Regions from separate parts of the Paenibacillus sp. FSL R7-0189 genome, predicted to be linked through region 1. Evidence: predicted binding sites of a transcription regulator. Region 1 holds the regulator's gene; each other region holds the start of a gene.
The links. Region 1 encodes Rex, which represses fermentation and respiration genes when NADH is low (regulators of the CRP and FNR family bind a similar motif). Its sites were predicted from a motif close to TTGTGAAATATTTCACAA; they were not measured.
Positions count from the first base shown of each region.

Region 2: MKY63_RS06765 (flavocytochrome c) is a predicted target of Rex. The motif match lies at 4,406-4,423, and genes of this name have one in related genera.
Region 3: nadA (quinolinate synthase NadA) is a predicted target of Rex. The motif match lies at 4,665-4,682, and genes of this name have one in related genera.

Region 1 is NZ_CP150223.1:4,764,260-4,775,123, forward strand. Features, by position in the region: gene panB (3-methyl-2-oxobutanoate hydroxymethyltransferase) at 1-823, shown strand, start outside; gene panC (pantoate--beta-alanine ligase) at 824-1,714, shown strand; gene panD (aspartate 1-decarboxylase) at 1,707-2,090, shown strand; gene MKY63_RS20775 (hypothetical protein) at 2,204-2,845, shown strand; gene dinG (ATP-dependent DNA helicase DinG) at 2,972-5,833, shown strand; gene MKY63_RS20785 (redox-sensing transcriptional repressor Rex) at 5,964-6,617, shown strand; gene MKY63_RS20790 (amidohydrolase) at 6,604-7,905, shown strand; gene MKY63_RS20795 (DUF5590 domain-containing protein) at 8,078-8,596, shown strand; gene MKY63_RS20800 (hypothetical protein) at 9,007-9,549, shown strand; gene MKY63_RS20805 (AAA family ATPase) at 9,542-10,864, shown strand, end outside.
Region 2 is NZ_CP150223.1:1,572,220-1,583,083, reverse strand. Features, by position in the region: gene MKY63_RS06775 (glycoside hydrolase family 88 protein) at 1-412, shown strand, start outside; gene gnpA (1,3-beta-galactosyl-N-acetylhexosamine phosphorylase) at 425-2,587, shown strand; gene MKY63_RS06765 (flavocytochrome c) at 2,671-4,194, opposite strand; gene MKY63_RS06760 (hypothetical protein) at 4,678-5,565, shown strand; gene MKY63_RS06755 (aminoglycoside phosphotransferase family protein) at 5,666-6,487, shown strand; gene MKY63_RS06750 (glycosyltransferase family 39 protein) at 7,160-8,716, shown strand; gene MKY63_RS06745 (hypothetical protein) at 8,748-8,996, shown strand; gene yaaA (peroxide stress protein YaaA) at 9,093-9,845, shown strand; gene MKY63_RS06735 (HEAT repeat domain-containing protein) at 10,021-10,864, shown strand, end outside.
Region 3 is NZ_CP150223.1:2,343,781-2,354,644, reverse strand. Features, by position in the region: gene MKY63_RS10125 (serine/threonine protein kinase) at 1-264, shown strand, start outside; gene tilS (tRNA lysidine(34) synthetase TilS) at 301-1,743, shown strand; gene hpt (hypoxanthine phosphoribosyltransferase) at 1,790-2,329, shown strand; gene ftsH (ATP-dependent zinc metalloprotease FtsH) at 2,439-4,493, shown strand; gene nadA (quinolinate synthase NadA) at 4,753-5,691, shown strand; gene nadB (L-aspartate oxidase) at 5,731-7,347, shown strand; gene nadC (carboxylating nicotinate-nucleotide diphosphorylase) at 7,337-8,212, shown strand; gene MKY63_RS10090 (type III pantothenate kinase) at 8,209-8,976, shown strand; gene hslO (Hsp33 family molecular chaperone HslO) at 9,024-9,908, shown strand; gene MKY63_RS10080 (peptidylprolyl isomerase) at 9,918-10,862, shown strand.

The sequences.
Region 1 (10,864 bases):
GAAAGCAGAAGGTGTGCCCCTGAGCATGCTGACCGCTTATGATTATCCGTCTGCAGTTCTTGCAGAAGAAGCAGGTATCGACCTTATTTTGGTTGGTGACTCTCTTGGGAATGTAGTCCTTGGATACGATACAACTTTACCGGTAACGATTGAAGATATGGTGTACCATACCCGCTCGGTAACCCGAGGAGCACAAAGCACCTTTATCGTGGCCGATATGCCATTTATGACTTATCACGGAAGTGTAGATGAAACTCTGCGGGGAGTGCGCAGATTAATGCAGGAAGGGCGGGCTCATGCCGTCAAAATGGAAGGCGGACTCGAGATTTGTGAGACTGTAGCTACGGTTGTAGCTGCGGGAGTCCCTGTACTGGGACATATCGGGCTTACGCCTCAATCCGTGAATATGATTGGTGGCTACCGGATTCAAGGCAAAGATGCCAAAGATGCTCAACGTCTGATGGATGAAGCTAAGGCGCTTGAGGCCGCAGGTGCTTTTGCAATCGTTCTGGAGCTGGTAACGGAAGAAGTAGCCCAAGCGATCTCTGAAGCGCTTAGCATCCCAACCATTGGGATCGGTGCAGGCCGTTACTGTGATGGACAGGTATTGGTTTTCCATGATTTGCTGCGGTATGCCTCACCTTACCGTGAGAAACGTTTTGTCAAAACCTATGCGGATGTGGGTAATGTAATCCGTGAGGGCATCAGCCAATATGTGAAGGAAGTGAAGGAACGTTCCTTCCCAGATGAAAGTCACGTTTTTAATGCAGATGTAACGGTTTTGGATTCTTTATATGGCGCTGCAAGAAAGGAAGGAAAATAAATGAGAGTCGTCAGAAGCATTGAGCAGCTGCGCGAAGCTTTGGAGTATATGAGACAAGGCGGGCACGCCCCGATTGGGTTCGTTCCTACGATGGGATACTTGCATGACGGACATGCCAGTCTGCTTCGCCGGGCTGGAGAAATGAGCAACACAGTGGTAATGAGCATTTTTGTGAATCCTTTGCAATTCGGGCCAAACGAGGATTATGATTCCTATCCGCGTGACGAGCGTCGAGATTTGGAACTCGCTGAACGTGAGGGAGTAGATATTGTATTTATCCCCAGTGTGGAAGAAATGTATCCGCAGCCTACTCGGACTACGGTCTCGGTCTCGGAGCTTACTACCCGGCTTTGTGGGGCTTCCCGCCCTGGGCATTTTGATGGTGTAACCACAGTGGTTAATAAATTCTTCAATATTGTACAGCCGGATTATGCTTTCTTTGGGCTGAAGGATGCTCAACAAGTTGCTGTGCTTCGCCGAATGGTGTCCGATCTTAATATGAATGTCGAAATTATCCCTTGTCCGATCGTTCGTGAAGGGGATGGACTTGCACTCAGCTCACGTAACGTATTCTTGTCTCCAGAGGAGCGTAGTCAGGCATTGGTGTTATCTCGTTCCTTACGTGAAGCACGTCAGTCCATTGAAGAAGGAAAAGTAAGAACCGTTGCTGAAGTGCGGGAATTGTTGACATCGGTTATTTCCAGCTCTCCTCTAGCGGTGATTGATTATGCGGAGATCCTAAAATTCCCTGATCTTGAAGGATTAGAGGATGAAGCTCTTTTATCAGAAGTGGATGGGGAAATTATAATAGCGCTCGCCGTGAAGTTTGGCAGAACACGCTTGATTGATAATAATGTATTTATTCCAAAGGAGGTTGCTGCACTTGTTTAGACATATGATGAAATCCAAAATTCACCGCGCAACAGTAACGGAAGCGAATTTGAACTATGTGGGCAGTATTACCATTGATGAGAGCTTGATGGAAGCCGCGGACATTCTTGAGAATGAAAAAGTTCAAATTGTGGATAACAATAATGGTTCGCGACTGGAAACCTATGTAATCCCTGGACCGCGTGGAAGCGGAGTGATCTGTCTTAATGGTGCCGCGGCTCGTCTTGTTCAGCCGGGCGATACAGTAATTATCATTTCGTATGCGATGTTGTCCTCGGAAGAACTGGATTCACATAAGCCAACGGTGGTATTCGTGGATGAGAATAACAAACCAGTGAAGCTGGCTGATCATGAATTGCATGCTACAATCGCTTAATGTATGGACTTACGCCATGTAATGAATGGCAGGGATGAAAGACCCCGATCTCGCAGAAAATGAAGTCAGGCAAGCTGAACTGATTTCATCTTCAGTAAGGGGGGGGATAGCCCATGTTTCAACATTTGTTTGCTGAAATGAACAAGGTGCTTCAGGAGATCGTAACAGATTACCCTACAGCGGAGGGTGCCCGCCGGAATGAGCTTTTATGCAATTATAATATGCTGCATAGACTGAGCGATAAAGTGATGGATGAATGGCTCGCTTTTGCTGAGAAGCTTAGTTCCTTTCGCGAAAGTACGGATTTTACAGCAGTGGTCGAAGAGGAAGTGCCGGAACAGGAAGCACCAGAGCTGTGTATGGATTCCTTTGTAAGAGGTCAGGGGTATTATAAGCTGCTGATGTATGGAAAGTGTATTGATCAGTTTAAAGAAGTTATTGCGCAATACCCGGATAGCTTGGCTGCTCGATTATATTTGGCCATCTCTTATCTGCAGGAAGGTGACGGTGAGTCCGCTTGGAGTCATCTGAACCATATGCTGGGCTTGATACGGGAAACCAAGCTGAAAGCCATGGTTTATAATGCTTTAGGCTGCATACGAGCCTCACAGGAACGTTTCAATGAAGCGCAGGAATTGTTTGATCTTGCTTTGCAGCATGATCCTGCGCTTCCGGAACCAAACGTTAACTTAGAGGTATGCCGCCGTCGTGGAGGGAAGCTGCATTTTGGAAATCAGCTGGTTTCCCTTTTGTAAAAGAATAACGGTTTTGGAAATTTCCATTCAAGCGATGCATCCCCTGAACCAGTGGTGTGCATCGCCTTTTTTCGCAACTTCTGTTATGCTGATTAAGAGTCTCAATTGAAAGGGAATAGAATTATAATGAAATTTGCCGTGCTTGATTTTGAAACAACAGGAACCCAATCCGTGGGTGAAATTATCCAGGTTGGCCTTGCAATTATAGAAGAAGACCGGTCCATCTCCCGGGTATATGGTTCCTATGTCAAGCCCGGAACGCCGATTCCTCCTTTTATAACAGGTCTGACGGGGATTACCGATGATGATGTGAAGGATGCGCCTGAGCTGGATGAGATGATGATGGAGCTTGTTCCGCTCTTGGATGATGTTGTGCTCGTAGGGCATAATGTCGCTTTCGACTTCCATTTTTTACAAAATGCTTTAGATCGTTGTGGTTATTTGCCATTTCAAGGGCGGATTTTGGATACGATTGATTTTCTGAAAATTTGCTTTCCTTCGCTCACATCTTATCAGCTAGGCTCTGTCAGCGCTCATTTTGGAGTGACGCATGATCGTCCGCATCAGGCAGATAGTGATGCACTTGCGACTGCTTTAGTGCTGCTGAAATGTCTGGAGGAGCTCTACGAGCTGCCGCTGCTTACGATCCAGAGACTCTGTGAGTTGTTTACCGAAGAGGATAGTGATCTGGGCTGGTACTTTGATGGTCTGCTGCGAGAGCGGGAAGCGGAGACGCTACAGCCCGAAGGTGATCTGACTTTCTATCGTCAATTAGCGCTTGCAGTAGGAGACTGGACGGAGTTAGCGCCACCTAGAGATGAGCATGCTGAGAATCCGCTAGCGAATTTATCTTTTACTGATTATATGGACGAAGTAACCAAACGACTTAAAGACACATTACCGCAGTATGAAAGCCGGGAAGCTCAGGATATTATGATCAATGAGGTGATGACGGCACTTGCCGAAGACAAACACCTACTGATTGAAGCGGGCACAGGAACCGGTAAATCGCTCGGTTATTTGTTGCCTGCCATTTATCAAAGCGTTCGCACCAATGAAAAAGTCATGGTCAGCACTCATACCATTAATCTGCAGGACCAATTGCGCGAGCGGGATATCCCTTTGTTAACGCAGGTAGTTCCTTTTCCGTTTAAAGCTGCTATTTTTAAGGGAAGAGGACATTATTTGTGTCTGCGTAAGTTTGAGCATAAAATTAATAAAAAGGACTTTATAAGCCCAAGGGAAGATGCGCTTACTGCCGCTCAGATGATCGTATGGCTCACTCAAAGTGAATCAGGGGATGATGAAGAGCTGAATTTAAGCGGCCGGGGCGGTGATTTCTGGGAGACGGTGGCAAGCGATACCGATTCCTGTCTGGGCCGTTCTTGTCCGTGGTTCCGCAAATGTTATTATCATAGGGCTAAGCATGAAGCTGGGATTGCTGACGTGGTCATTACAAACCACTCTAAGCTATTCGCAGATGTTAAGGCTGGGCACCAGCTGCTTCCGGCTTACGAGCATCTTGTCATTGATGAAGCACATCATTTAGAAGATGTGGCTGGTAAACATCTTGGCATGCATATGAAGCATTTCACTGTGGCACACACGTTATCGCGACTGTATAAAGATAGCCGAAACGGACAGCTTCCTGCTCTGCGCCAGATATTACAGTCGTCAGGCAGTGAAGAGGCTTCAGAATGGAGCGGAGTCATCGATCGGATTTACCCGGATCTGCTTACCGTCAAAGAAACCTGGGATGCACTCAGCGACAAGCTGTTCAGCCTTTTGCCGGAACGCAGTGATGCAGGGGCGGGGGAAGCGGGACAACTGGTTATGCGGTTGCTTCCCGCCCGTAAGCCGAAGGATTGGGATGAATTAGTTGCGCTAGAGAACACTATGAATCTGACGTTAAGCGATATCATCCGTAAGGGTGATAAAATGCTTAACGAGATGCGTGACCAGGAAAGCCAATCCTCAGCAGACAGTCTTGTTACTGATATTAGCGGTTTATTTAAGGATTTGGCTTCCATCCGTGAGCAAGTAAGATTCTTTATGGGGCTGAATGACGATAATGTAGTATATTGGCTGGAGGCAAATGGAAATTACCGCAGCAAATCACTACAGCTGTATGCCGTCCCTGTGGATGTTAGCAGCCAGCTTAAAGAGTTGTTCTTCGATAAGAAAAAAAGCATCGTGCTTACCTCGGCGACGCTGTCTGTAGATAAATCTTTTCAATTTATGATTGATAATCTCGGACTTAACGAAGCTGCGGAAGAGGGACGTCTAATGACCTCACTCCTTCCATCCCCCTTTAAGTATCGCGAGCAGGCACTGCTAGTTATACCGCGTGATTTTCCTAGTGTGAAGGGGAGTGTGGGCGATGCTCGATTTGTCGATACACTCGTACAGTCATTATCGGAAGCTGCTAAAACAACACGTGGGCGGATGCTGGTTCTGTTTACTTCTTATAAAATGCTGCGTCAGGTATATGATCCGCTTAAAGAGGCTTTAGCCTCACAAGAGATTACGGTGCTTGGTCAAGGCGTGGAAGGTGGCAGCCGGAGCAAGCTGATCCGCCGCTTTCAGGACAGTGCAGCATCCGTTCTGCTGGGGACGAGCAGCTTCTGGGAAGGTGTAGATATTCCAGGTGAAGCACTGACTTGCCTGGCCATCGTGAGACTTCCGTTTCAACCGCCGAATCACCCGTTGGCGGAAGCGAAGTCTGAGTTATTGCAGGCCCAGAAGAAGAATCCGTTCATGAAATTATCTGTTCCTCAAGCGGTTATTCGTTTTAAGCAGGGATTCGGAAGACTGGTTCGCACGGCGCAGGATCGCGGAATAGTTATTGTTTATGATACGAGGGTTATTGAATCTCATTACGGGAAGTATTTCCTTTATTCATTGCCTGGTCCCAAAATGGAGCATATGCTTACTGATCAAATGGTCCCTCGCATAGCGGAATGGCTAGAGGATGGCGGCGCTTCTTAAAACGCTCGTCTTCAGTTTAGCTCCTCCTTATCCTTAAGGGCGGTGTGTTACAGTACCGTCCTTAATAAGGAGAGGTAGACGTTTGAATATGGATTTTCACAAGAACATTACTATTTTTAGGAGGGAAAATATGAAATCGGATAAAATATCAGAAGCCGTTGTTCGCAGACTGCCTGTGTACTTGCGTTTTTTGAATGATCTCCAGAATCGCGAAATATTAACAGTTTCCTCTCAGGAACTTGGGCAAAAGCTTGATCTTAATCCCGCACAGATTCGTAAGGATTTAGCATATTTTGGTGACTTCGGCAGAAAAGGTATCGGCTATGATGTAACGTATCTTATTGAGAAAATCCGTCATATCCTGAAGCTGGATCAACAGCTTAATGTAGCTTTAGTTGGAGCAGGTAATCTCGGACATGCCTTGTCTAATTACAATGCATATCTCAAAGATACTATGAAAATCACGGCTATATTTGATTCGTACGCTCCTAAGGTTGGACGTAAGATCAACTCCCTTACTGTGCAACCGATGGATGAACTAGGCAGCACAATTCGTGAGCAAGGTATTCGCATTGCCATTATTACCGTACCTGATTCAGAAGCTCAAAATGTAGCAGATATCCTCATTTCTTCTGGGATTGAAGCGATTTTGAACTTTGCCCCTGTGATTCTGAAGACACCACCGAATATCCGGGTGCATGCAGCTGATTTTACAACTGATCTGCAAAGTCTTGCTTATTACTTGCGGGATGGAAAGGAAGAAAGCGAACATGAACAACAATAAAACGATAATTAAGGGCGGGTATTTTCTGACTCCGGGAACGGATGAGCCGGTTCTGAGTGGATATATGACTATTGAAGATGATTTAATCACTTACATAGGAAAAGAAGAGCCTCAGATGGAAGCTGGAGTGCAAGTGGTTGATGGCAGCCGTCTGCTGTTCATGCCTGGACTTGTAAACACACATGGTCATGCGGCGATGTCTTTGCTGCGTGGATATGGAGATGATTTAGCGCTACAAGTGTGGCTTCAGGAGAAAATGTGGCCGATGGAGGAAAAGTTCACCGGTGATGATGTATACTGGGGAACCTCCTTATCTGTATTGGAAATGCTGAAGGGTGGAACTACGACCTTCCTCGATATGTATGATCATATGGACCGAGTAGCCGAGGTAGCTGAGTTATCAGGTATCCGTTCCGTATTGATGCGTGGTGTGATCGGGTTATGTCCAGAGGATGTACAGAATCACAAGCTTGCGGAAGCGATTTCTTTTGCCCGTAACTGGCATGGAAAGGCTGACGGTAGAATTACTACTATGATCTCGCCACACGCCCCTTATACTTGCCCTCCTGCCTTCCTGGTTAAGTTCGTGCAGGCAGCGCATGATCTGGATTTACCGATGCATACGCATATGTCCGAAACGAAACGTGAAGTGGAACAAAATGTGGCGGATTACGGGTTGCGTCCTGTAGCTCACTTAGAGAAGCTTGGAATGTTCACACGTCCCTCGATAGTTGCACATGGTGTTCATTTAAATGATGAAGAGATTGAGATCTTGGCTCGCCATAATGTGGGTGTATCTCATAATCCGGGCAGTAATTTGAAGCTGGCTAGCGGAGTGGCTCGGGTTACTGATCTTCTAAAAGCTGGTGTGAAGGTGTCTCTTGGCACGGATGGCGCGGCAAGTAACAATAACTTGGATATGTTTGAAGAGATGCGGCTTGCAGCTCTCATTCATAAGGGTGTCAGCGGTGATCCAACGGCTGTCCCTGCTCCAGAAGCTCTGCGTATGGCTACAGAATATGGCGCGCAGTCCATCTTTTTAAATAATGTAGGCAGACTTGCTGTAGGGATGAAAGCTGATTTCATTGCTATTGATATCGATCAGCCGCATTTGCTGCCACACACAGATCTGTTGTCTCATGCAGTTTACTCTGCTAGCGCTAAGGATGTTGAGCATGTGTGGGTGAATGGTAAACAGGTCATCAAGCATGGACAATGCTTAACCCTGGATGAGGAAGCTATCCGGCGTAAAGCGCAAGAAGCCTTCGAAGGTTTATTGAAGCGTTAAGTCTGGAGAATAACGAATAAATAATAGGCTGCGACTTTTTGCTTTTAGCAAAAGTTGCGGCCTTTTGTGCATTTTTAAGACTGGGAAAGCTAGAAAATTATGAAATTTTGGATAAACACGCAGGTGTGTTATATAATCAAAAAAGATATATTACTAGAAAGGGAGCTGTACCTTGAAGAAAAGGAAAAAATGGATCCTCCTGGGGTCAGTTCTGATTCTGCTCCTGGGGTTTGGACTTATCCAGTTCTATGCCTATATTATGAAAGATCAATGGAACGAGCGTGATATCGCTAAGGATGTTGCCAAAACCAGAGCGGGTCTAACAGAGGTAACCAAAGCACAAAAATCGGTTTGGGATGAAAATGCAGTGTACTGGGTTTTAACAGGAAAAAATGAAGCCGGGACTGCTCTTATGGTCTGGGTCCGCTTTACGGTAGATGGAAAATTTGCTGAAGGCGACGACGCAGTGTTTGCTGAGGAACTAAGTAAAGGAACCTCGGAAGCCCAAATACGCGGCATTATCAAAGCTGATCTTCCGGACATAACGATTGAACGCTTGCTGCCGGGAGTATATAACGGAGAGTATGCTTGGCAGCTTTTTTATAAACAGAGCGGTCGGTATTATTATCAATTTTATCGGTTTTCGGATGGGTCCCGAATGGGTGAAGGTTACAGTTTACCTAAAAGTTAAGCCGAACATAAGGAAATTAAGGGTGGCATAGTAAACAAGCGAACTTATTATAAGTTCGCTTGTTTACATTTATTTGATGTACAAAAGTGATATACTAAGTGATATACTGAATGGGTAGTTATCACCGAATATTCTTTTAAATTCACATACAAAAATAAGCCGATTGATTAAAAATCAAGGCCGGTTTTGTCGAAAGTGAGGAATATATTTGGTATTGATGGAAATTTTTAAAAAATTAAATTTTAAATATATTCACATTTATTTTGAAATTAGTATATACACCTGTGATATACTACTACTTGTAATTAGAACAGCAATAAGAGACTTCAGTCTCTCTGATGAGCTCTCAAATAGCTATAGATTATTATAATGAGCTTTATATTTTGTCATCTTTGAGAGGAGGACGTTTCTTGAAATTACGTCTTGTACCTGTGCTGATAACGTCTCTACTGTCGGCTACTCTATTGTTTGGTGGCTTCTTTTTGTATCGTCAGTTTGCAATGCAGGAACCACTTCAGAAGATTGTATCTCAATATGAGGGCGTCAATAATTCTCATATCAGTATTAACCGCAATGAGGTCACTTTGAAACTTGATCTCCAGCCAGGCACGAAATTACGTGAACTGGTTCAGTACGTCTCCAAAGAAGGAAAATCGATGATTGATGGACGTACACTGAAACTTGATGTAGAACAGAACTCCAGTGAACTGCTGGATGAATACTGGGATAAAGCGATGTTCTCTGTAGCTGAAGCCATGGAGAGCCGTAAATATACACTTATACCCACAGAACTTGATGGACTCAAAGCGCAATATCCGCAATATAAAAATGTGATAGCCTCAACAGAAATTGACGACAATAATGTCTATGTAAGCTTGAGTAATGGAAAAGAAAGCAAATTTATTATTTTGCCGCGTAAACCTGCGACATTGGGGGTATGGAATAATGCCTAAATACCTTAAAGAAATTCTAATCGGATTTGTTCCTGTCTTGTTTATTTTTATGGCTTTTCTAGGCATTAATATATTCCCGATTGTAATTGCTGCTGGGATGCTCACGGCTTTACTTATCATTGCTCATTTAAGAGGCGGACTTGCGGTAAATGCAGGTGCCGGGAAGAAACGCAAGAAGGATGGACCTTCAAAGCTCACTTTTGAAGAAATTGGCGGGCAAGACAATGCAAAGCAGGAGCTTCGTGAAGCGTTGGATTTTTTGATCCGGCATGAGGAAATCAGCAAATTCGGGATTCGGCCTTTGAAAGGGATTCTGCTTACAGGCCCTCCAGGAACAGGTAAGACCCTTATGGCTAGAGCAGCAGCACATTATACGAACTCTGTATTTGTGGCAGCATCAGGCAGTGAGTTTGTAGAAATGTACGTAGGTGTCGGTGCCGGCCGTATCCGCGATTTGTTTAAGGATGCCCGTACCCGCGCCCTTAAGGAAAACAAGCAAAGCGCTATTATTTTCATAGATGAAATTGACGTAATTGGCGGTAAGCGTGAAGGCGGACAGCAGCGAGAATATGATCAGACCTTGAATCAGCTGTTGACCGAGATGGACGGGATCTATAACAACGAAACGCCGCGCATTCTGCTGGTAGCAGCCACTAATCGTAAAGAAATGCTTGATTCAGCATTGCTGCGTCCTGGCCGGTTTGACCGTCATATTCAAGTCGACATGCCTGATAAAAAAGGCCGTAAATCGATTCTCGAATTGCATGCCAAAAATAAGCCGCTTCATGCAAATGTGAACCTCGACAAAATTTCCGAAGAAGCCTATGGTTTTTCCGGTGCTCAGCTCGAAAGTGTTATGAATGAGGCAGCAATTTATATGATGCGTGAGGAATTGACAGAGGTTGAGCAGCGGCATCTGTCGATGGCGATTGACAAGGTTATGATGGGGGAAAAAACGGACAGAGAAACTAACCACGAAGAGAAAAAGCGGGTGGCAATCCATGAATTGGGACATGCCATTATGGCTGAGCTGCTGCGTCCGGGAAGTGTTAGTCAGGTTACACTGACTCCGCGGGGGCAAGCCCTTGGTTATGTACGTCACAATCCTCAGCAAGAGCAGTATCTGTACACCAAGGATTATTTAGAAGATCAGATTATGATCGCACTTGGTGGAGCGGCTGCAGAAGAAATGTATTATGGCGGACGAAGCACAGGTTCGCGTGGCGATTTTGATCAGGCCCTGAATATTGTCGAAACCATGATGAAATCCGGATTGACTTCGTTGGGTATCGCCAAGCTGGAAATGGTTACCACT
Region 2 (10,864 bases), 3.2 Mb from region 1:
ATACACCATGTCGCAAGTTAAAAAGCTTTTGAAAGAATGGTATCTGTATCCGCAGTGTATGGACGTGGAGTGTTCGCTGCGCGATCAGTTGGCCGCACTCAAGCTGGTGCAAACGGAGAACGGTCTGTGGCGGACAGTACTCGATGACGAGGAGTCTTATGAAGAAGTATCCGCGTCTTGCGGCATTGCGGCTGCTATGATCAATAACGGCAATCCGCTGCATACCAAATATGTGCAAAAAGCCCTGAAAGGTATTTTGAACAATATCAGCGAAGATGGACGGGTACTGAGTGTCTCTGGCGGAACAGCGGTTATGAAGGATCGGGAAGGATACCGCAATATTCCAAAAGACTGGATTCAAGGCTGGGGGCAAGGCTTAGCATTAGCTTTTCTATCCGATATGCTTAAATAGGAGGGATCCAAGTTGTCCAAACAAACAACGGGGGCCTTTACACTGCCGGGAGAATCCGGTTATGAGGCATTGACCCTGGAATTAGCTGAACGTTGGGGTGCCGATGTCATCCGTGACAGTGACGGCACACAGTTGTCCGATGAGATTATCAACGCAGGATACGGCATTTATTCTACAATCTGCATCATCAGAGATCATAACGAATGGGCGTCCCAGAATTCAGACAAGCTGCAGCAGAGCTTTTTAATAACAAATCCGAAGGTAGCGGTACAAGATTATTTATCCATCTATCTGATGGAGGATTTTTTTGCTGAACAATTCCGAGTGAATGATTCCAAAGAGGCGTTTAAGTACTGGCAGGTTTTTGACCGAACGACGGGCGAAGAGGTTCCAAGAGAACTGTGGAATTATGAGCGGGAATCGGGAAATGTAGTCATTACTGGAATAACGCCTTGGCATAAATACACAGTCAGCTTCATGGTCTACCGGATTTGGGAAGAGATCTCCATGTACAATCACACCACGAATCACTGGGAAAAAGAGCATCTGATGCAGATTGATCCCATCTATGTAGAAACGCAAAAATATTTACTCCATTGGATAGAAGATTGGTGTCATAAGCATAAGGAAACAACAGTGGTTCGGTTTACCTCCCTCTTTTTTAATTTCGCCTGGATATGGGGCAGTGATGAGCGCAATCGCCATTTGTTCTCGGACTGGGGTTCATATGATTTTACGGTAAGCTCAAGAGCGCTTGATCTGTTTGCTAAAAAATATGGGTATTCGCTCACGGCCGAGGATTTTGTGAATGGTGGGAAATATCGGGTCAGTCATATCCCGGCGCAGCAGCGGAAGCTGGACTATATGGCATTTATCAATGATTTTGTCATCGAATTTGGTAAGCAATTAATTGATATTGTGCATAAGCACGATAAGCTGGCGTATGTCTTCTATGATGATAGTTGGGTTGGCATGGAGCCTTACAATGACCGTTTTGAGGAGTTTGGTTTTGACGGGATGATTAAATGTGTGTTCTCAGGGTATGAGGCAAGGCTTTGCTCTGGTGTAAAAGTAGATACCCATGAGATTCGGCTGCATCCCTATTTATTTCCGGTTGGATTGGGAGGGCTTCCTACGTTTATGGAGGGAGGTAACCCTACGCACGATGCCAAAAAGTATTGGATTAATATCCGGCGCGCCTTGCTCAGAGAGCCTATAGATCGGATTGGACTGGGCGGATATTTGCATCTTGTAGAGCCTTATCCGGATTTTTGTGATTATATCGAAAAGATCGCGGATGAATTCAGAGAAATTAAAGAGCTGCATCATAAAGGCAAACCGTATCACATTAAGACGAAGGTAGCCATTTTGCACGCTTGGGGCAAATTGAGATCGTGGACCTTGTCCGGACATTTCCATGAAACGTATATGCATGATTTGATTCATATCAATGAGGCTTTGTCCGGGTTGCCGGTTGAGGTGCAGTTCATTGATTTTGAAGATATCCGTAAGGGAGTATTACAAGAGTGTGATGTAGTGATCAATGCCGGCTCGGCAGGTTCAGCATGGAGTGGTGGAGAATATTGGAGTGACCATAAGTGCGTGGACTTACTGACAGAATGGGTTTATGAGGGCGGTACTTTTATAGGTATCAATCAGCCTTCGGCGCTTGATGGTTATGACAGCTTTTTCAGAATGGCACATGTGCTTGGTCTGGATGAGGATACAGGCTCCAAGGTAGCTCATGGAAGATGGACATTTGAGGCTAGAGATGAGCAAGGTTTAGTGCCTGAAGGAGCCAGCATAACACCTAAAAATAACATCTATCTTACGGATGGCTCAGCGGCGGTATTGTGTGAAAAGAGTGGGATGATAACATTGTCCACCCATGCCTTTGGTAAAGGAATGGGGATCTACCTGCCTTCTTTCACCTTAAGCTTTGAAAATACAAGATTGCTGTTAAATGTGATTCGTTATGCCGGGAATGAGTTAAAGGAAACAAAGTATATTACGGATAATTTATATACAGAGTGTGCTTATTATCCAGAAAGTAAAATACTCGTCGTGATTAACAATAGCGACCAGCTTCAAAAAACTACGATTGATACGGAATATGGACAACAAACGTTGGAATTAGATCCGTTTGATACTATTATCCGAACTATTGGCGATTAATCCCATTAAAAAAGCTCAAGCCAGCGGCTAACTTGCCGATGCTTGAGCTTTTTGCTGTGAGGCCTATAGTATCTGTTATCTACTTATTTTGCTTTTATGAATTCAGCAGATTTGATCCCAGCTTGACGACCAAAAATAATGATTTCTGCAACAGAGTTGCCGCCAATCCGGTTTTGTCCGTGTAAGCCGCCTGTAACTTCGCCTGCCGCAAACAGACCAGGGATAGCTTCACCATCTTTATTTAGAACCTCTGTGTTCGTATTGATCTTCACGCCACCCATGGTGTAGTGAATCCCAGGAGCAATTTTAATAGCGTAGAAAGGACCAGTGGACAGGTCATTGTCCATTCCTGTAGTTCTGCCAAATTCGGCATCCTTTTTATTCTTAACGGCGCTGTTCCAAGTATCAAGCGTTGTTGCCAGCTTATCCTCTGGAACACCGATTTCTTTGGCCAAAGCTTCGATGGAATCCGCCTGAATCACGAAGCCCATTTTGTCATATTGTTCAATAGCCTTCACACGGGATTTAACACCGGAATCAAAGACCAGCGTAGCTGCTTTTTCAGGTAGTGTATTGATGGAAGCTGTTACTTTATCACGGGTATCCAATTCATTGGTGAACCGTGTACCTTCACTGGAAACAAGGATAGCGCCTTCCCCACGAACAGCTTCGCCGATGAGGTAGGATTTTTCTTGCTGCACAGTCGGGTGAACTTGGATTTGATCCATATCGACGGTTGTGCCGCCGAGTTTCTCAATCATCTTGATGCCGTCTCCGGTACTGCCGATTTGGTTAGTAGTAACGTAGCCTTCCAAGTCAGGTCTTACTTCGGAGATCAAATCCATATTGGCACCGAATCCGCCAGTGGTTACAACGACAGCATCTGCCGTAATTGTTTTTTCCTCTGTTTGGTTAAAGAGGACCTTGACGCCATTTACTTTGCCATCTTTTTCAGTGATTTCTTTGACATCAGCATTCACGAAAAGTGGGATTTCTTTCTCTTGTACGTTTTTTACTAAACCTTTGACAAGGTATTGACCCACAGCAGAGCCATCTTCAGGACGGTGTGTACGTTTTTCGTTCATGCCGCCTGTAATGGTGATATTGTTCAAGCGGATTCCGATGGAATCCAGCCAATCGATCGCACTCGCGGAATTATCAACGAAGAAACGAAGCATTTCTTTGTCGTTAGTGTCATGGCCACCTTTTAATGACTCTTCATAAAATAAATCATTGCTGTCTTCAATGTTTTGTTCTTTTTGGAATTTCGTTTCAGAAGCGTTCATCCCCGAAGAGGATTTGGTTGTGTTCCCGCCGGCAACCGGCATTTTTTCCAAAATAACAGGGTTCATGCCTTTCTCTTTGGCCTCAAGCGCCGCGGACATTCCCGCACCACCCGCACCGACAATGATGATATCATATTTATCTTTTAATTGATCGAATGGTGTGTAGCTTGCTTCAGATGCCCCGGAGACGGCTTCAACTTCTTTTTTCTCGTTGTTATTACTCTTGCTCTCGTTCACCTTGTCGTTTCCATTACCGCAACCTGCGATAACGAGCATGACAGAGAGGACGAGACTCAGAGCACCAGCTGCTTTCTTTTTCATTGTTAACCCTCCACTTTTATATTTCTCTATTAAGATGTACCAAAAGAACCCGACAAAAAAGAAAGGAAGTATCAGAGGGAGTTGGAAGTGGAGAAGCGCGCGCGTCGCTGTTATTCTCCTAACTTCAAATCTTCTACGGTTACGTCCACACTTTCCATCGTTATTCTCTTTAGTTCATCTTCTTATTAAGTATACCATCAATCATGACTATTAGTGAAAGTTTTCACAAATTATACAAGTCGTCTATTCTAACATAGGGTAACGAAATATTGAGCGGATTAGGCGGAAAATGGACCATAAACCATATAACTAGAAGATATGGCGTGAGATTTTCTCACTGTAGAAGTGGTAACTGTCATGGATTAGTAAAGCGGTTTTTGTTTTTCTGGATTTTTAAATGGTAAAATGAGAGTATTGCCTACTAGTCAATCCGGAAAGACTAACATGAGACATAGGAACAAATTCTAATTAATAGGTGAGAATATGGAATTTAATAACGTAATAAAAGAAAAAGTAAAAGAAGATAACTATAAAGTGTTTGCTTTACTTAGCCGCTATTTGAATAATACCCCCGACTTTATTAACAAAGAAGAAATTGAAGAAATCGTAAACTGTGGTGTATCTTATGAATACGCTTTTGGTTTAATGCTGGCTGCTGCTTTTGGGATGGATACGGTTGATAATGTTGATGATAAGGAATTGTTCAACCAATATTTTAGCAATATGCTTCATAAGCTAGATGCAAATGAATATTATGACAATCCATATTATAAAAATATCAAGATACCAACTATAAAGATTAATAATAGTGAATTAAAATATGAAAAATATAAACCTTTTGAAGGTTTTGTTTGCAATGATATCATCCGGACAGAAGTGGGAAGACAAATTCCTCAGGTTGGCTTTTTTCAAACTGAATTCATGTTCCCGGCCGTATTGGAGAATGATAGAATCTGGATGACGATCACGCCAAATGAAATAGAAACAATGAAAGAAGCTGTAGATAAAGCGTTTGGGAATGTTCTTACGTTTGGGCTTGGGCTTGGCTATTATGCTTATATGGTTTCTGAAAAAGTTAATGTTGAAAGCATAACGGTTGTTGAAAAAAATCAAGATGTCATTGATTTATTTAATAAATATGTACTGCCACAATTCAGTAATGCTCACAAGATCAGGCTTATCCAAGCAGATGCTTTCGAATATGCAGAACAACATATGTCTAAGGAAAAATATGATTTTGTATTTACGGATTTATGGCATGATGTTTCTGATGGAATGGACATGTATTTAAAAATGAAAAAGTTTGAAAAGAAAAGCCCGGATACTGTATTTATGTACTGGATAGAACAATCTATTTTATGTTATTTGTAATTTTGAGTTGCGTTAATCTGTTGTAGCTGACTCCGAAAGGAAGAACCCATTTTTGAAAACTCCTATATCTATCATAAATTGGCTAGAGCACAACGAAATCATGAACGACTTATTAAATCAGGAAGACAGCTTAACTGCGCATACAATGGATCAAGGATTTGAAGCTGAGGTCATGAAGATTAATTCTGATCAAGAGAGCTATGTACTGAAAACATGGAATAAGGAATCCAGACCGGATGTCCAGTTTCAATATCGTTTATTGGATGTTCTATCCGAACGAGGAGTAGCCGTCTCTAAACCAGTGGGCTGGGGAATCAATCCGGAGGGACATAAGGTGTTGTTAACAAGTTTTGACGGAACCCCTATTTATAAAATGAATACCAGGAAAATGAAGGAACTCGCAAGCCTATTAGCAAAAATACATAAAATTCGCGTTGAAGAGATTGGAAATATACAACTGCCAAAATACGATTTCATCGGCTACTTTTTCCCTGAAGCTAAAGAACAATCTGATATTTATAATGTATTGACTTCTCTGGTTGAGCAAACTCCAATGAAGCAAGACTGTATCATTCATGGGGATTTTCATATCGGAAATATAGTGGAGGATAAAGAGCGATATACCATAATCGATTGGACGAACGGCCAGTTGGGAGACTCTAGATATGATTTTGCCTGGTCACTTATTCTGCTGAAAATATATATCTCTGAGCGTTATGCTGATGTGTTCAGAACTGCTTATCTATTGGAAAATGATATGGATCAGGAAGAACTTGAGATCTTTGAAGCTTGGGCATGTCTACGGTGGATTTTGCTGAATAGAAGAGGTAGCACACCGAAAGGGCCTAATACAACGAAGAGAGTGAAAGGCTTAATCGCTAATAATCGGTTTTTAAAAAAGATGGATAGTAAATTGTTCTGATGTACGCAAGGATGGATGGATTTTCTGGGAGATTGGAAATGTAGTGTAACACCGTACATTATTACGTTATTAAATTATTTGTGGTATATTAAAGGTAGAAAAGACGTAAAATGCAAAGAGAGCCGTGCTGTAACACGACTCCCAAGGCAATAGCCGCTTTTAAGGGCGGTAGGCTTCAGCAAATAGGACACGACAGATAGACCGCATGCCTTTGTGAGTGGGCGGTCTATTTGCGTTTATTGGACAGCAGCGCTACGATAAGCGAACCAAAGGTTAGCATAAGCATCATTGCTTCAAACACTGTCACAAGGCATCCCTCCCTTCGGTGAGAGGTAGCCGACCGACCCTTTAAGCCTATTCTATTTGCTCCACCAGTATAGCATAATCGTTTGAAAGAGAATTAAGACTCTTGTCATAATACTCCCTAGGATTGGAGTAGTTTTCCATTTCCTCTCTTTGTCTCCGCAACTCTCTCCATTTTGAAACTTCCGTATCACATTTGCGATTTTTTGATTCCCAATTGTAGGACGTACCTCTCTTTCTAAATCTCTTCTTTGCGAATTCCCAAACATCCGATTTTCATTGGATTTTCAGTTTGGGTGTTTATAATGCTTTTTATGAATCGGGGCAGCGGATTGTAAAGGGCTTTCGATTGCGCAAAGGAGGTTTTCCATGATAAGAGGAATTAAAAAAACATTGTATCTCATACTTGCATTCTTTATCGGTCTTTTTATCGCATCCTCCTTTTTTATTAGGGCGAAATATAATTATTTCGTATATGGGGACACGCCAATTTTGGAGAGACAACAGCTGGGTCTTTTTATTCTAGTGATCGCAGTGGTGCTGGCATTAAGCGTTATTTTGTATAAAATGTGCCTGAAGCTTAATAAGTACAGTTGGAAAATAGTCATTCCAGCCATACTGCTGTTTTCTTTTGCAATCCAGATGGTGATTATCTTTCTGTTTCCACGCTTGCCGACGGATGATTCGCAGACAGTGCTTTCATTGGCACTCGACATGCTGTACAGGAATGATTATTCGTCGTTTGACACGAACGGCTATCTGCATATGTTTCCGTTTAATTTTTCGATCGTTTTATATTTAAAGACGTTGTTGTTGATCTTTCCGGATAATTATCTGGTAATCAAAATATTTAATATTCTGTTTACACTCTTAACCTCATTAATGATTTACATGCTGTATAAAGAGCTCAATTATAAGTCCAAGGATAAGGATTATGGCATCCTCGTGTTTGCTGCAACCTATATCCCTTCATTGTTTATGAGTAATTTTATCTATAACGATGTGATCGCTACCGCCTTTCTGACAAGTGCTTTATATTTTGCCATAAGATTTATTAAAAGAAGGTCCATTAAGGATATTCTCTTCGCAGCTCTCTTACTGGCAATAGGCAACTATTTCCGCAGTATCGGTGTTATTTTTCTGATTACCGTGGTGGCGGGTCTTTTATTCAACATACGTTCTATCGGGGTGAAAAAGGTTTTTAGCGCTTTGTTTATCACGGCCATATTGTTTAATGTTCCCGGCTGGACGCAAAATGCTGTGCTGCAGGCGACGAATGTTGTAGATGAACCGATGAACGAAAATTCCGCACCTGTCTACATGTGGCTGAATATGGGGATCAATCTGGAGACGTTTGGGTTCTGGGATAACCGGGAGAGCTACGCTATCTATCAGCAGGATGCAAATTATAATAAGGTAGAAAGTACGGAGTTATTTAAAGAAGAAATCAGTAATAAACTCTCCGAGGCGGGCCTAAGTGACTTAGTGAAGATGTATTATAAAAAAATCGTTTGGACCTGGACGGAAGGAACCTACCAGATGGAACGATATGGGCTCGGAAATGACGGATCATCCAGTAACGGGGGAAGAATGGGCTTTGTCATGGACCGTTATAGCTACACTAATGCTGCTACGGATTTGTTTAAGGCAGACTCCAATTATAGAAGTGGAATGTTGTGGCTGCTGTATGTTCTGAATTTTCTGATGTATGTATTTATACTCGTTCGCTTAATGGGTGGAATAAGAGCCAAAAGATTTGAAGAGACCTCTTTGATTCTTGTGGTGCTGGGCTTTATCGGATTCTATCTTTTATGGGAGATCAAGTCCCGGTATATTTACCCGGTGTATCCGCTGCTGATCGTATTATCCTACATGGGTTTTAAGGACGTATACGATTATATGTTAAAAAGATGTTTTCCACGTTAACTATGTTCGCTCGGAAAGAGGGGATTCAAAGATGCGGACCAAGCGGTATTTCGCTTTGCTCATAGCAGTGCTAAGTTGTTCCATGGTGCTCGTCTCCTGCGATGCTATTACCGCACAGAAGATAACGAGTACTGACTCCGGGTCAAGAGCGAACGGGGGACAGGGCTTCACCGGCGGGCGGGGGAAAGATGGGGGCGGATCTCCCAACATGAATGGTGGGACAAGGAGAAACGGCAACCCAGGTACAGATGGCGGTGGCGCACAAGGTGGGCGGCAGTGAACAAATTTCATGAACTTGCCCCAAGCCTACGAAGATTAAGTGTGATAGGATAAGGTTACATTTAAATTCCCCGCGGGGGTAAGAAAAGGGAGCACCATGAGAATCATTATATCGCCTGCCAAGAAGATGAAGATGGATACGGATTTCTTGGATTGCCGCCAGATGCCGCAATTCATAAGCGAGTCGCAGACTCTTCTGGCCTTATTACAAAAGTTGAATTATGAAGAAGCCAAATCGTTATGGAAATGCAATGATGCCATCGCCACGCTGAATGTGGAACGGATTCGGGATATGGATGTAACACGGGATCTTACACCGGCTATCTTTTCTTATGAGGGTATCCAGTACCAGTACATGGCACCAGGGGTACTTCAAATGGAGGAGCTGGAATATCTTCAGCAGCATTTACGGATATTATCAGGGTTCTATGGAATTGTCCGGCCATTTGACGGCGTTGTTCCGTACAGGCTGGAGATGCAGGCAAAGCTTAGCGGACCTGGTTTCAAGTCTATCTACGAGTTCTGGAACAGGAAGCTGGCAGATCAGCTGTTTTCGGAGACTGACATCATTCTGAATCTGGCCTCTAAGGAATACAGCAAGTGCATCTCCCCTTACATTGGCGGGAATGTTCGAATGGTTAGTTGTGTATTCGGGCAGGAGATCGGCGGTAAGGTAGTAGAGAGAGCGACCCTGGTCAAGATGGCCAGAGGTGAAATGGTACGCTTCATGGCTGAGCGGCAAATCAGCTGTGTGGAGGATATCAAAGGCTTCGACGGATTTGATTTCAGCTTTGCTGATGAGCTGTCGGATGAGAGTACGTATGTGTTTATTCAGAAAAAGAATGACTAGAGCAAGCAAAACATGATGGGTAATTCTGAAGGGGGTTGAATAACCAGCTTCAGGGTTACCTTTATTTTTTGATCAACGAAACCAGATGCTGAATTCTAGTTTTTTTAAAGGGGATAGATTAGGGTATAGAGAATAAAGTTCGGGTGGAATAAGATCAGGTTAACGAGGAGGACTTATGATTTTCAAAAGAGATCCATTGGATAAACAGAGCTTACTTAAAGAATTGGATTCGCTAGGCTATTCCGACAGAATCAAAAAAGTAGCAATCTTAGGCCGTGATCATCTCGGATCTGTCCAGTACTCCCAATTACTAGCCTCTTTGCTGGAGGATGGTGTTTATGAAGCACGACTTGCCTTAATCGGCGCCATTGCAACACAAGATGCTGCTATTATTCTATCAGCACTGCGGCATCCCAAGGCAAGTATCAGAAATACGGCTGCGGGTCTTTTGGCAAAGGTGGCTTCGGATGCTGATATTGAACGTGAGCTCCCCCATTTATCCCATGATTGCCGCCGCAAGCTGCTGCATAGTATTTCACAGATTAACCGTCAGGAATTAGCAGAACGCTTATTGCCTGTAGTGTATGCCCGATGGGGAGCGGAGGAAGCCGCGATTATATTGCAGGCCTGTTATTCGGCTACGGTAAGTAAATGGCTTGCTGATATCGGGTATGCCATAAAAGACTGGAAGAAATTATCCAGCCGGCATCTTAACGTAGTAGCAGAATACTTTGCAACAACACTGGAAAGCACACCACTCAGGGAAAAAGGCTATGTCTGGTGGAGATTCTCATCAGCTCTGGAGATCCTATGCAATCTGAAGGCAGACTTGGTGCTGGAGTGTGCGCTGAATCATGGACCTATGGGCATCATACATCCTGCGTTAAAAGAACAGCTTGGCACGCTTGTACGCCAAAATCCTAATAAGGTATATCAACTGTTAACACGAACGGAGTCGCGGAGCGATCTGATTTCTTATGGTATTCCTGAAGCTGTTCTTAAAAGGAAAAAATATTTAT
Region 3 (10,864 bases), 2.4 Mb from region 1:
CAGCTGCCGCAGACGAGAAGTGTGGACGAATTATTTAAGCTGGCTAGAAATTTACCCAATAAGAAACTATCCTCCTGGATTTGTATGGCGTTAAAAGGGGGGTTCTCAGGCTCTGCGGATGCTACTGAGGTCTGGCGAAACCATATTTATAACTCGCGCAGAAAGCGCCCGGATAGTATGGACACCCCCCGGTGGTTAAAAAATGCATTCGCATTGTCTTTGTTTTTGCTCGCCTTTACGATTTATTGGGTATTCCGTTTTTGAACTCATACATATAGTTGGAGAGAGAGGGGGGCGCATATGGAGCAAATGAATGGACTGGTGGAGTCTGTATTGGAGTCAGCAGCCGAGCATGAGCTGTGGGCGCCCCATGACACCATTGTAGTCGCAGTTTCCGGCGGCCCGGATTCTGTGGCTCTTTTGCATGTTTTACATGAAATATCTTTAAAATTTATTCCGCTTACCTTAATATGTGCTCATGTGAATCATGGATTTAGGCCGGAGTCGAAGGAAGAGGCAGAGCTCGTACGTGGTATGGCTGAAGAACTGGGACTGCCCTTTGAGTTTGCGGAATTCGATATTCCCTCCTTGGCTAAAGAGAGTGGACTTGGTCCTGAGGGTACTGCACGTGAGAAGCGGTACGAATTTCTGATTGATACGGCACACCGATATGGGGCGCGTTCTGTTGCTCTGGCTCATCATGCTGATGATCAGGCCGAAACTGTAGTTATGCGTCTATTACGCGGAAGTGGCTTATCTGGACTGTCGGGTATCAAGTGGAGAAGAACAGAAAAAAAGGTGGAACTCATTCGCCCATTCCTACGTATTAACAAAACAGCACTTTTAGGGTTATGCCAAAATGAAGGTTTCACTTATGCTGAGGATGCCACCAATCTGCTGACGAAATACAAGCGGAACGCCATTCGTTTGGAAGTTCTTCCTTTTCTGGAAAAGTATAATGGCAGAGTGAGGCAATCCCTCGTACAGCTTGCGGAAATTGCGGGAGCTGAAGATGAGTATATGGAGACGTCTGCGGCAAAATGCTTTGAAGAGCTAGTTTCGGAAGGGGATGGGAAATACACCTTTAACAGAGCTTCATTTGCTGCCATACCCTCCGCTTTACAACGGCGTTTGATTAAACTAATATTAAATTATCTGTCGGCGGATTTATCTGCCCTTGATTTCCCCAAGATCGAAACTGTACGTCGGGGAACGCTGCAGAGCTATCCCACCACCTGGAGCTTGGATTTGGGTGGAGGCCTGACTTGTGTGCGGCAATATGATAGTATCTTGTTCTCGTCCAAGCCCACGACGCCACAGGCAAGCTATACATATCGTCTGTTTTTACCGGACTCTGAGCTTAAATTGGAGGAAATAGGTAAGGTGATGTCGATGGCGGTACTGGAGAGAGAAAACTTTTTTGTACAGGGGGAGGATTATGGGAAGATGTCGGCTTGGTTTGACTGTGATGAACTGGTCTTTCCACTGACGATACGATCCCGATTGCCTGGAGATACCATAAGGATCATGGGATTAAACGGAAGCAAAAAGGTAAAAGATATTTATATTGATGATAAAATACCTGCTTCCGAACGGTCATTGATTCCCCTCGTTTGTGATGGTTTGGGCAATATCGTCTGGATTCCGGGCGTAAGACGCTCGATGCATGCCGCAGTAGGGCGGCACACGACCTCCGTACTTCTATTGTCTCTGGCAGAGCTGGATGACCGCGAAGAAACGTAATGGTCGAAGTAAGTCTTTCATAGTATAACTTAGGAGGTTTCGCAAGTTGCAAAACGATATTCAAGAAGTATTGATCACCGAAGAGGAACTTCAGCAGAAAATTAAGGAACTCGGTCGAACACTGAGCGAAGAATACGCAGGTCGTACCCCTTTAGTAATTTGTGTACTAAAAGGTGCGTTTATATTTATGGCAGATTTGGTTAAAGCCATTACAGTACCTGTTGAGATGGATTTCATGGCAGTGTCCAGCTATGGAGCATCCACCAAGTCCTCTGGAGTAGTCAAAATTATTAAGGATTTGGATGTATCGGTAGAAGGCCGCGATATCTTGATCGTTGAAGATATTATTGACAGTGGTCTTACACTCAGCTATTTAATTGAGTTGCTCCGCAACCGGAATGCTGCTACTATCTCTGTGGTTACCTTGTTTGATAAACCATCAGGCCGCACTGTTAATCTTGAAGCCAGCTACACAGGCTTCGTGTTACCTGACGAATTTGTTGTAGGCTACGGATTGGATTATGCCGAGCGGTATCGGAACCTCCCATATGTTGGAGTACTGAAACCTGAGATTTATTCCAATTGAACTAAGGACTGCCTCGATCATACGGATCGGATACCCACAACTTCCTTTATTTGAGGTGTCCCAAGAGGCTATGGTACAATAACTTGAGTGTTGTGAGAGGAGGTAGGGGATGAATCGGTTCATCCGGAATTCTGGTTTTTATTTGATTTTATTTTTAGTCGTGGTGGGTATTGTCCAGTTTGTGAGCAATGGAAATGAAGCCGCCGATTTCCCTAGATACGACGAGTTACGGCAGGAGATCAAGAACAACAATGTGAAGGATTTGACGGTTCAGTTTGAGGGTAATGCCTTTCTGGTCACAGGCGAGTATAGAGAGCTGCCTGCCGATACTAAATCGAAAAGCTTCTCCACATATATTCCTCCTACAGATGCCGCTATCAATGAACTGATTCAAGCCAGTGATGTTAATGGGATTGAATTAACTCAGAAGAAAATGGAAGGTACCAGCATTTGGCTGACATTCCTTTCTTCAATTATCCCACTGGTAATTATGTTCATCTTGTTCTTCTTCCTGTTTAACCAGGCGCAAGGTGGCGGCGGTAAAGTCATGAATTTCGGCAAGAGCAAGGCTCGGTTATATAATGAGGAGAAGAAGAAAATCAGCTTTGAGGATGTTGCAGGGGCGGACGAAGAGAAGCAAGAGCTTGTCGAAGTCGTTGAGTTCCTAAAAGATCCACGCAAATTTGCAGCTGTCGGCGCACGTATTCCTAAGGGCGTATTGCTTGTAGGTCCTCCGGGAACAGGTAAAACATTGCTTGCCCGTGCGGTAGCAGGTGAAGCTGGCGTTCCTTTCTTTAGTATTTCCGGTTCTGACTTTGTGGAAATGTTCGTGGGTGTCGGTGCTTCTCGGGTACGTGATTTGTTCGAGAATGCTAAGAAGAATGCTCCATGTATTATCTTCATTGATGAAATTGATGCTGTGGGTCGTCAGCGTGGCGCCGGTCTTGGTGGCGGACATGACGAGCGTGAACAGACGCTTAACCAATTGCTGGTTGAGATGGATGGATTCGGTGGTAACGAAGGCATTATTATTGTAGCGGCGACTAACCGCGCTGATATACTTGATCCGGCATTGCTTCGTCCAGGACGTTTTGACCGTCAAATTACGGTTGACCGTCCTGATGTGAAAGGCCGTGAAGCTGTACTTAAGGTTCACGCTCGTAACAAACCGCTTACGAAAGATGTAAGACTGGATGTTGTTGCTAAACGCACAACCGGATTCACAGGTGCTGATCTGGAGAATCTGCTGAATGAGGCAGCTTTGCTAGCTGCACGTCGTAACCGTAAAGATATTTCCATGATTGAAGTGGATGAAGCTATTGACCGTGTTATCGTAGGTACTGAGAAACGCAGCCGTGTGATCAGTGACCGCGAGAAACGTATTGTAGCTTATCATGAAGCAGGCCATACTATTGCAGGTTACTTTCTTGAGCACGCCGATATGGTGCATAAAGTTACTATTATCCCACGCGGACGTGCAGGCGGATATGTTATTATGCTTCCGAAGGAAGATCGGATGATCGTTACCAAGCAGGAGCTTTTGGATAAGGTTACTGGATTACTTGGTGGACGTGTTGCTGAAGAATTGTTTATTGGTGAGATCGGTACGGGTGCATACAGTGACTTCCAACAGGCTACGCGCATCGTGCGTGCCATGATTATGGAGTACGGTATGAGCGATAAGCTTGGACCTATGCAGTTCGGATCTTCTCAAGGTCAAGTATTCTTGGGTCGTGATATTGGGCATGAACAGAATTACAGTGACTCCATTGCTTATGAGATTGATCAGGAAATGCAGAACTTTATTACTTCGAGTTACGAACGTTGTAAAGATCTGTTGATCAAACACTCCAAAGAAATGCACTTGATTGCCAATACATTACTTGAGAAAGAAACACTTGAGCTTGATCAGATCACACAACTGATTGAACAAGGATTCCTTTCCGAGGATGGTAAACCAGAGGGTGGCGAAGGTGTTGCCCATGAAGTTGGCGAGCCTGTCATCGACAATATCGGTGATGTGCGAGTTCGCATTCAAGGCAAGCCTGAGGATGAACAGTCCACACTTCCTGACCTGTCGAAGGATATCCCGAATAACCCTGATTCTGAGGGTAATGACGGTTCTGACGATGACAATAAAGGTGGGGGCACTAGCCTTACCTAATTGGGTCCACCATTCATATGATGTAAATTTATCCGGAGAACGTAACTGTTCTCCGGATTTTTTATTTTAATTTTTAAGGGATTCTATGCCTTAAAGCCTGTCCAGTTACATTGACAGGGGCTGGAACGTTGTGTACATTAGTGATTAATATTACTTACTATTTATATCAGCATGTTCATTTTTTCACCATGATGGCGCATGCCATTTGATAACATCATGTCGGCGAAAAGCCGCGAGGATTTAAGGGGGAGAACAATCGGTGGAAGCTCTGGCGCTTGAGCGCAAGCAGGAACAGAATCGAGAACTTCGTATACGTCTTGAACAGCTTAAAAAGGAACGAAACGCAATCATTTTAGCTCATTATTATCAACGTGATGAAATTCAGGAGGTTGCCGATTTCCGGGGCGACTCTTTTTTACTCGCTCAGAAGGCTGCAGAGACAGATGCAGAAGTTATTGTATTCTGCGGTGTTCATTTCATGGGGGAAAGTGCAAAAATTCTAGCCCCGAACAAAACCGTCCTTATTCCTGATGAACGTGCAGGCTGTCCAATGGCAGATATGGTCAATGTAGACGGTTTGCGTAAGCTAAAAGCTCAACATCCAAATGCTAAAGTAGTCACTTATATCAACTCGTCCGCCGAGATTAAAGCAGAAACCGATATTTGTTGTACCTCTGCTAATGCTGTGAAAGTAATCGAATCCCTTGACGCCGAAGAGATTATTTGGGTCCCAGATAAGAATCTTGGTCAATATGTACAAGATCAGACGGGCAAGAAGCTGATTATTTGGGAAGGCTATTGCAACACTCACGACATGTTGACCGTCAAAGATGTAGTAGAAATGAGAGCAAAATATCCAGATGCGGAATTTGTAGTTCATCCAGAGTGTCGTCCTGAAGTAGTCGCCATGGGTGACTATGTAGGCAGCACTACATCAATTCTGGAGTATTGCCGGAAATCGGATCGTAAGCAATTTATCGTTGGAACGGAAGATGGTACCGGATATCAGCTTCGTAAGGATAGTCCAGATAAAGAATTCCATTTTGCTACCAAATTTCTTGTTTGTCCTAATATGAAAGTTAATAATCTAAAAAAACTGGTGAAATGCCTGGAGACGATGAAGCCACAAATCTATGTACCGCCTGCTGTCGCCGACAAAGCCAGAACATCCCTAGAGCGCATGCTACAAGTCCGGTAGCATGCGCTACTCTTTCGTTGAAACAGGTGAAAAGCGGTCATGATTCCACAATATTTGGTTGATTTTGATCTTCGGGATATTCCTACGGTAAAGACAGATTGTATTGTTATTGGTTCAGGGATTGCCGGGTTATTCACAGCTATTAAAGCCAGTGAAGATCGGCGTGTCATAATGATCACAAAGAAATCAGTAATGGAAAGTAATACTCGCTATGCACAGGGGGGGATCGCAGCTGTTATAGCTGAGGATGATTCCCCTGCTTACCACCGGCAGGATACCTTAATGGCCGGAGCAGGTCTTTGCTCCTCAACAGCTGTCGATGCACTTGTTAATGAAGGGCCGGAAGGCGTTCATGAGTTAATTCGCTTAGGAACTCTGTTTGATAAGGAAGATGGGGTACTGGCTTTGACTCAGGAAGGTGCGCACAGCCATCGCCGTATTTTACATGCTAATGGGGATGCTACAGGTTATGAGATTGTTCGTGCATTGGCGGAACAGGTAGCCGAACATGAGAATATTGAGGTCTGGGATGATCATTATGTTATCGATCTCATCACTGAAGGTGGAGAATGTGTAGGCGCATTATTGCAACGGCCCGGTGGTGGAAGGTTGTTCCTGCAAGGGGATGCGACCATTCTGTGCTCTGGTGGAGCAGGACAATTATATCGATACACTACCAACCCAGAAGTAGCTACAGGAGATGGAGTAGCAATCGCCTATCGCGCTGGGGCTCATATACGAGATATGGAATTTATTCAATTTCATCCTACAGCACTTAGTTACCCGGGAGCTCCTAGATTTTTAATCTCCGAAGCTGTGCGTGGGGAAGGAGCAGTCTTGCGCAATATTAATGGAGAACGGTTCATGGAACGTTATCATGACCTGCTTGAGCTGGCTCCGCGGGATATTGTAGCACGAGCTATTGTAAGTGAAATGGAACATACTAAATCAACGTTCGTTTATTTGGATATTACACATGAATCTCCAGAGATGGTGAAGCATCGGTTTCCCACAATATATGAGACATGTATGGGCTATGGACTGGATATTACAAGTGATTGGATTCCAGTGGCTCCCGCTGCGCATTATATGATGGGGGGGATTAAGACCGATCTGAATGGAGAGAGCACCATCCCACGTCTGTTTGCTTGCGGAGAGGTTTCCTCCACAGGCCTGCATGGCGCTAACCGTTTAGCTAGTAATTCATTATCTGAAGCCATTGTATTCGGACAGCGTATTATTGATCGGATTCATGAGCTTTCCCCGCTGGACCGTGATGTTTTATCGGTTAACAGTAACGAGGGACGTGTAGATTCGCCAACTCAAGCTATTGTGGAACGTCGTTTGAAGCTACAGAAGGTAATGGTTCGATATGCCGGACTACGTCGTAACGAAGAGATGTTACTTAAAGGACTAGATGAATTAAAACGACAGCTGCCAATCTTTGGATCAGCATTGTCCAAACGTGAGGAATATGAATTTGCTAATATGCTGACCTGCTGTTTGCTTGTGACAGAGTCTGCTCTGGCACGGGAAGAGAGCCGTGGGGCGCATTACCGTGAGGATTATCCGCAGCGGGATGATGATCAGTGGCGTAAGCACCTGCTTCAAATTCGCGAACTGGGAATAGTGGAGGAATTAAGCGATGATGTTTAATGGTTACAATGAAGAGCTAGTACAATCCATCAAGGCTTGGTTGCGGGAAGATGTTGGTTCCGGAGATGTAACCACGCAGATGACGATTCCAGTGGGCCATGAGTCCAAAGGGATTATTCATGCCAAGGAAGACGGTATAATTTGTGGCATTCCAATTGCAGAGCTGGTCTTTGAAATTGTGGATCCGGCACTTAGTTTTACAGCCCTTGTCGAGGAAGGTCAAGCTGTAACCAAAGGGACAGTAATTATTGAGGTTGAGGGCAGCACACATGCGATTCTAACAGGTGAGCGGCTTGCGCTTAACTTGATGCAGCGTCTTTCGGGTGTGGCATCACGTACAGCTTCTTTCGTGCAGGTGCTGGAGGGATTACCGACTCGTCTAGTGGACACACGTAAGACTACACCAGGTCACCGGATGCTAGAGAAATATGCTGTTCGTATTGGTGGAGGCTATAATCACCGTTTTGGCTTATATGATGCAGTTATGATCAAGGATAATCATATCAAAGGCGCGGGTGGTATTCGGCAGGCTGTAGGTCGTGCCCGGAAGAACATCCCGCATACGATGAGCATCGAAGTGGAGACCGAGAATTTAGAGCAAGTCGAAGAGGCGCTGGCAGCAGGTGCTGATATTATAATGCTCGATAACATGTCTAACGATATGATGAAGCAAGCCGTGGCTAGGATTAAATCGAAAGCTCCGCATGTTAAGACAGAGGCTTCTGGCAATGTATCGTTAGAAACCTTACGCGGGATTGCTGAAACGGGTGTGGATGTGATTTCTGTCGGGCGCCTTACGTACTCCTTCTCCAGTCTGGATATCAGTCTAGACCTTAATGCCAAGAAGGAAGGGCCTTTGTCATGATGCTTGCTGTCGATATCGGTAATACCAATATTGTTCTCGGTGTATATAGAAAACGCGAATTGCTGCATCATTTTCGGCTAAGTACTGCGCGTCAATCGACCGTGGATGAATATGGAGTAATGATACACAATCTTTTTCACATGTCAGGTATATCTGTCAAAGACGTTGAAGGTGTAATTATATCTTCGGTTGTTCCGCCACTAGTTAAGACTATTGAGGATATGTGTATTAAATATATAGGCAAAGACCCATTGATTGTTGGACCAGGGATTAAGACGGGGCTTAACTTACGTTATGAGAATCCGCGTGAAATTGGCGCAGACCGGATTGTTAATGCAGTTGCTGCGATTGAACAATACAAATGTCCACTTGTCGTTGTTGATTTTGGTACGGCTACGACTTTTGATTGCATTGATGCAGGTGCTAATTATCTTGGTGGGGCGATTGTCCCTGGCCTAGGCATTTCAACAGAGGCATTATACCAGCGGGCATCTAAGCTGCCGCGAATTGAATTGGAGAAGCCTAAAAAGGTCATCGGACGTAATACGGTGCACGCGATGCAGGCCGGGATTATTTTTGGCTATGCGGGTCAGGTTGAGGGCATTGTTAAACGAATTAAAGTCGAGATGAACGCTCCCGAACTGAAGGTTATTTCGACCGGAGGCCTCGCCTCGCTAATTGCGGGTGAAACGGACTGTATCGATGAAGTAAATCCTATGTTAACGCTAGAAGGATTAAGAATTATTTACGATCGTAACCAATAAAGATAAAGAAGCCTAAAAGGCGAAGAGATAGGAGGGCTATGCACCCAATGGAAAAAAAGAAGGATCGACTAATCCGCGGCACGGCTCTTAATGGTAAAGTGAGAGCGTTTGCTGTCCGCACAACTGAATTGGTTGAAGAACTGAGACGCAGACACGATACGTATCCAACGGCTACAGCCGCAATGGGACGTACAGTTACCGCTGCAGCCATGATGGGCGCTATGCTCAAGGGTAGTGAGAAGCTGAGTATTATGGTTAAAGGGAATGGACCGATCGGACAAATCGTTGCAGAATCCAATGCATTGGGAGAAGTGCGTGGTTATGTGCATAATCCTCACATTCATTTACCGAGCAATAGCATGGGGAAGCTGGATGTAGCTGGAGCGGTGGGAACTGAAGGGTTCATTGATGTTATAAAAGATTTAGGTATGAAAGAGCCGTACAGAGGTAGTATTCCTATTATCTCCGGGGAGCTTGGCGATGATTTTACCTATTATTTTGCGGTTTCTGAGCAAACTCCAGCTGCGGTCGGCCTAGGTGTACTGGTAGATACCGATGAGTCAGTAATTGTGGCTGGAGGATTTATTGTTCAGCTTCTTCCTGGTCTGACTGATGCGGAGATCACAGAGATTGAAAAAGCTGTAGGGGCGATGCCTTCTGTAACAGCGCTTCTCGATCAGGGGCTGGAGCCAGAAGAAATGCTGCGCTACCTGTTGCCGGATGCAGTGGTTATGGATGAACTGGATATTAACTTTGCTTGTCAGTGTTCGCGTGAGCGGGTAGAGCAGACATTGGTTAGCTTAGGACGGGATGAACTGGAGAGATTAATTGCAGAAGATGAACAGGCTGAAGTCGTATGCCATTTTTGCAATGAGGCTTATGTTTTCAATAAGGACGATTTACAGGTCATTTTAGAACAAGCGAATTCGTAGGGTATTGGGATGATGACGAGACAGGAACGTGCACTTCGCAATACGGTTATTATTCTAGCTGTTGCAACTTTAATGCTCGGGGGTCTATTATTCTGGAGTTTGCGCGCCATGGCCCTTCTTAAAGGAGATACAACAGACAATGAATCACCGGATGTAGCGACTGCAGGCGGACAACCGATAACGGATCAGCAGTGGATGGATGAGCTCAAAAAAAAGCATGGAGAAGAAGTGTTAATCAGTATGCTTAACCATATTGTCGTGAACATGGAAGCTAAGGCATTAGGAATTACCGTGACAGACGATGAGGTTAACCAGGAACTGGCACGCACTATAGTTGGGTATGAATCAGAAGCGCAATATTATGCTCAAATGCAATCTCAGCTCGGATTATCTCGTCAGGAAGTGTTCGCAGAGACAGCTTATCGTCTGTCCTTACAAGCGATAGCCACGGTGGGCATTACAATCAGTGATGCCGATATAGATGCTTATTTAGAGCAAAATGCCGAGCGCTTCATTCCAAAAAAGGAAATGCAGCTTTCTATGATCAAGGTCTCATCCTATGAGGAAGGCCAGCAGGTAATGGATCGCTTGGAACAGGGTGAGGATTTCGCTGATTTGGCTAGGGAAGTGTCTATTGATGATGAGAGTCGGCAGCACGGAGGCAGCTTAGGTAAAGTAGAGGAAGACGACCCTTTTTGGCCAGAGGGAATGTTAAAGACTGCCGCTGGATTGGATGTGGGTGATATAGCCGGTCCGATCGAGACAGGGGAAGACTTCGCCATTATCCGCTTGGAGAGTATTCACTCTCCAGAAATGCCGGATCAGAAAGAAATTCGGGCGCTTGTACGTCAAGAGCTGGCTTTGGAGCAAGCCCCTCCCTTGCAGCAGGTGGAAAGCGATTTACGCAATAAATATGAGGTATCAATAAATATTGACAACAGCCTGCAAGATTGATA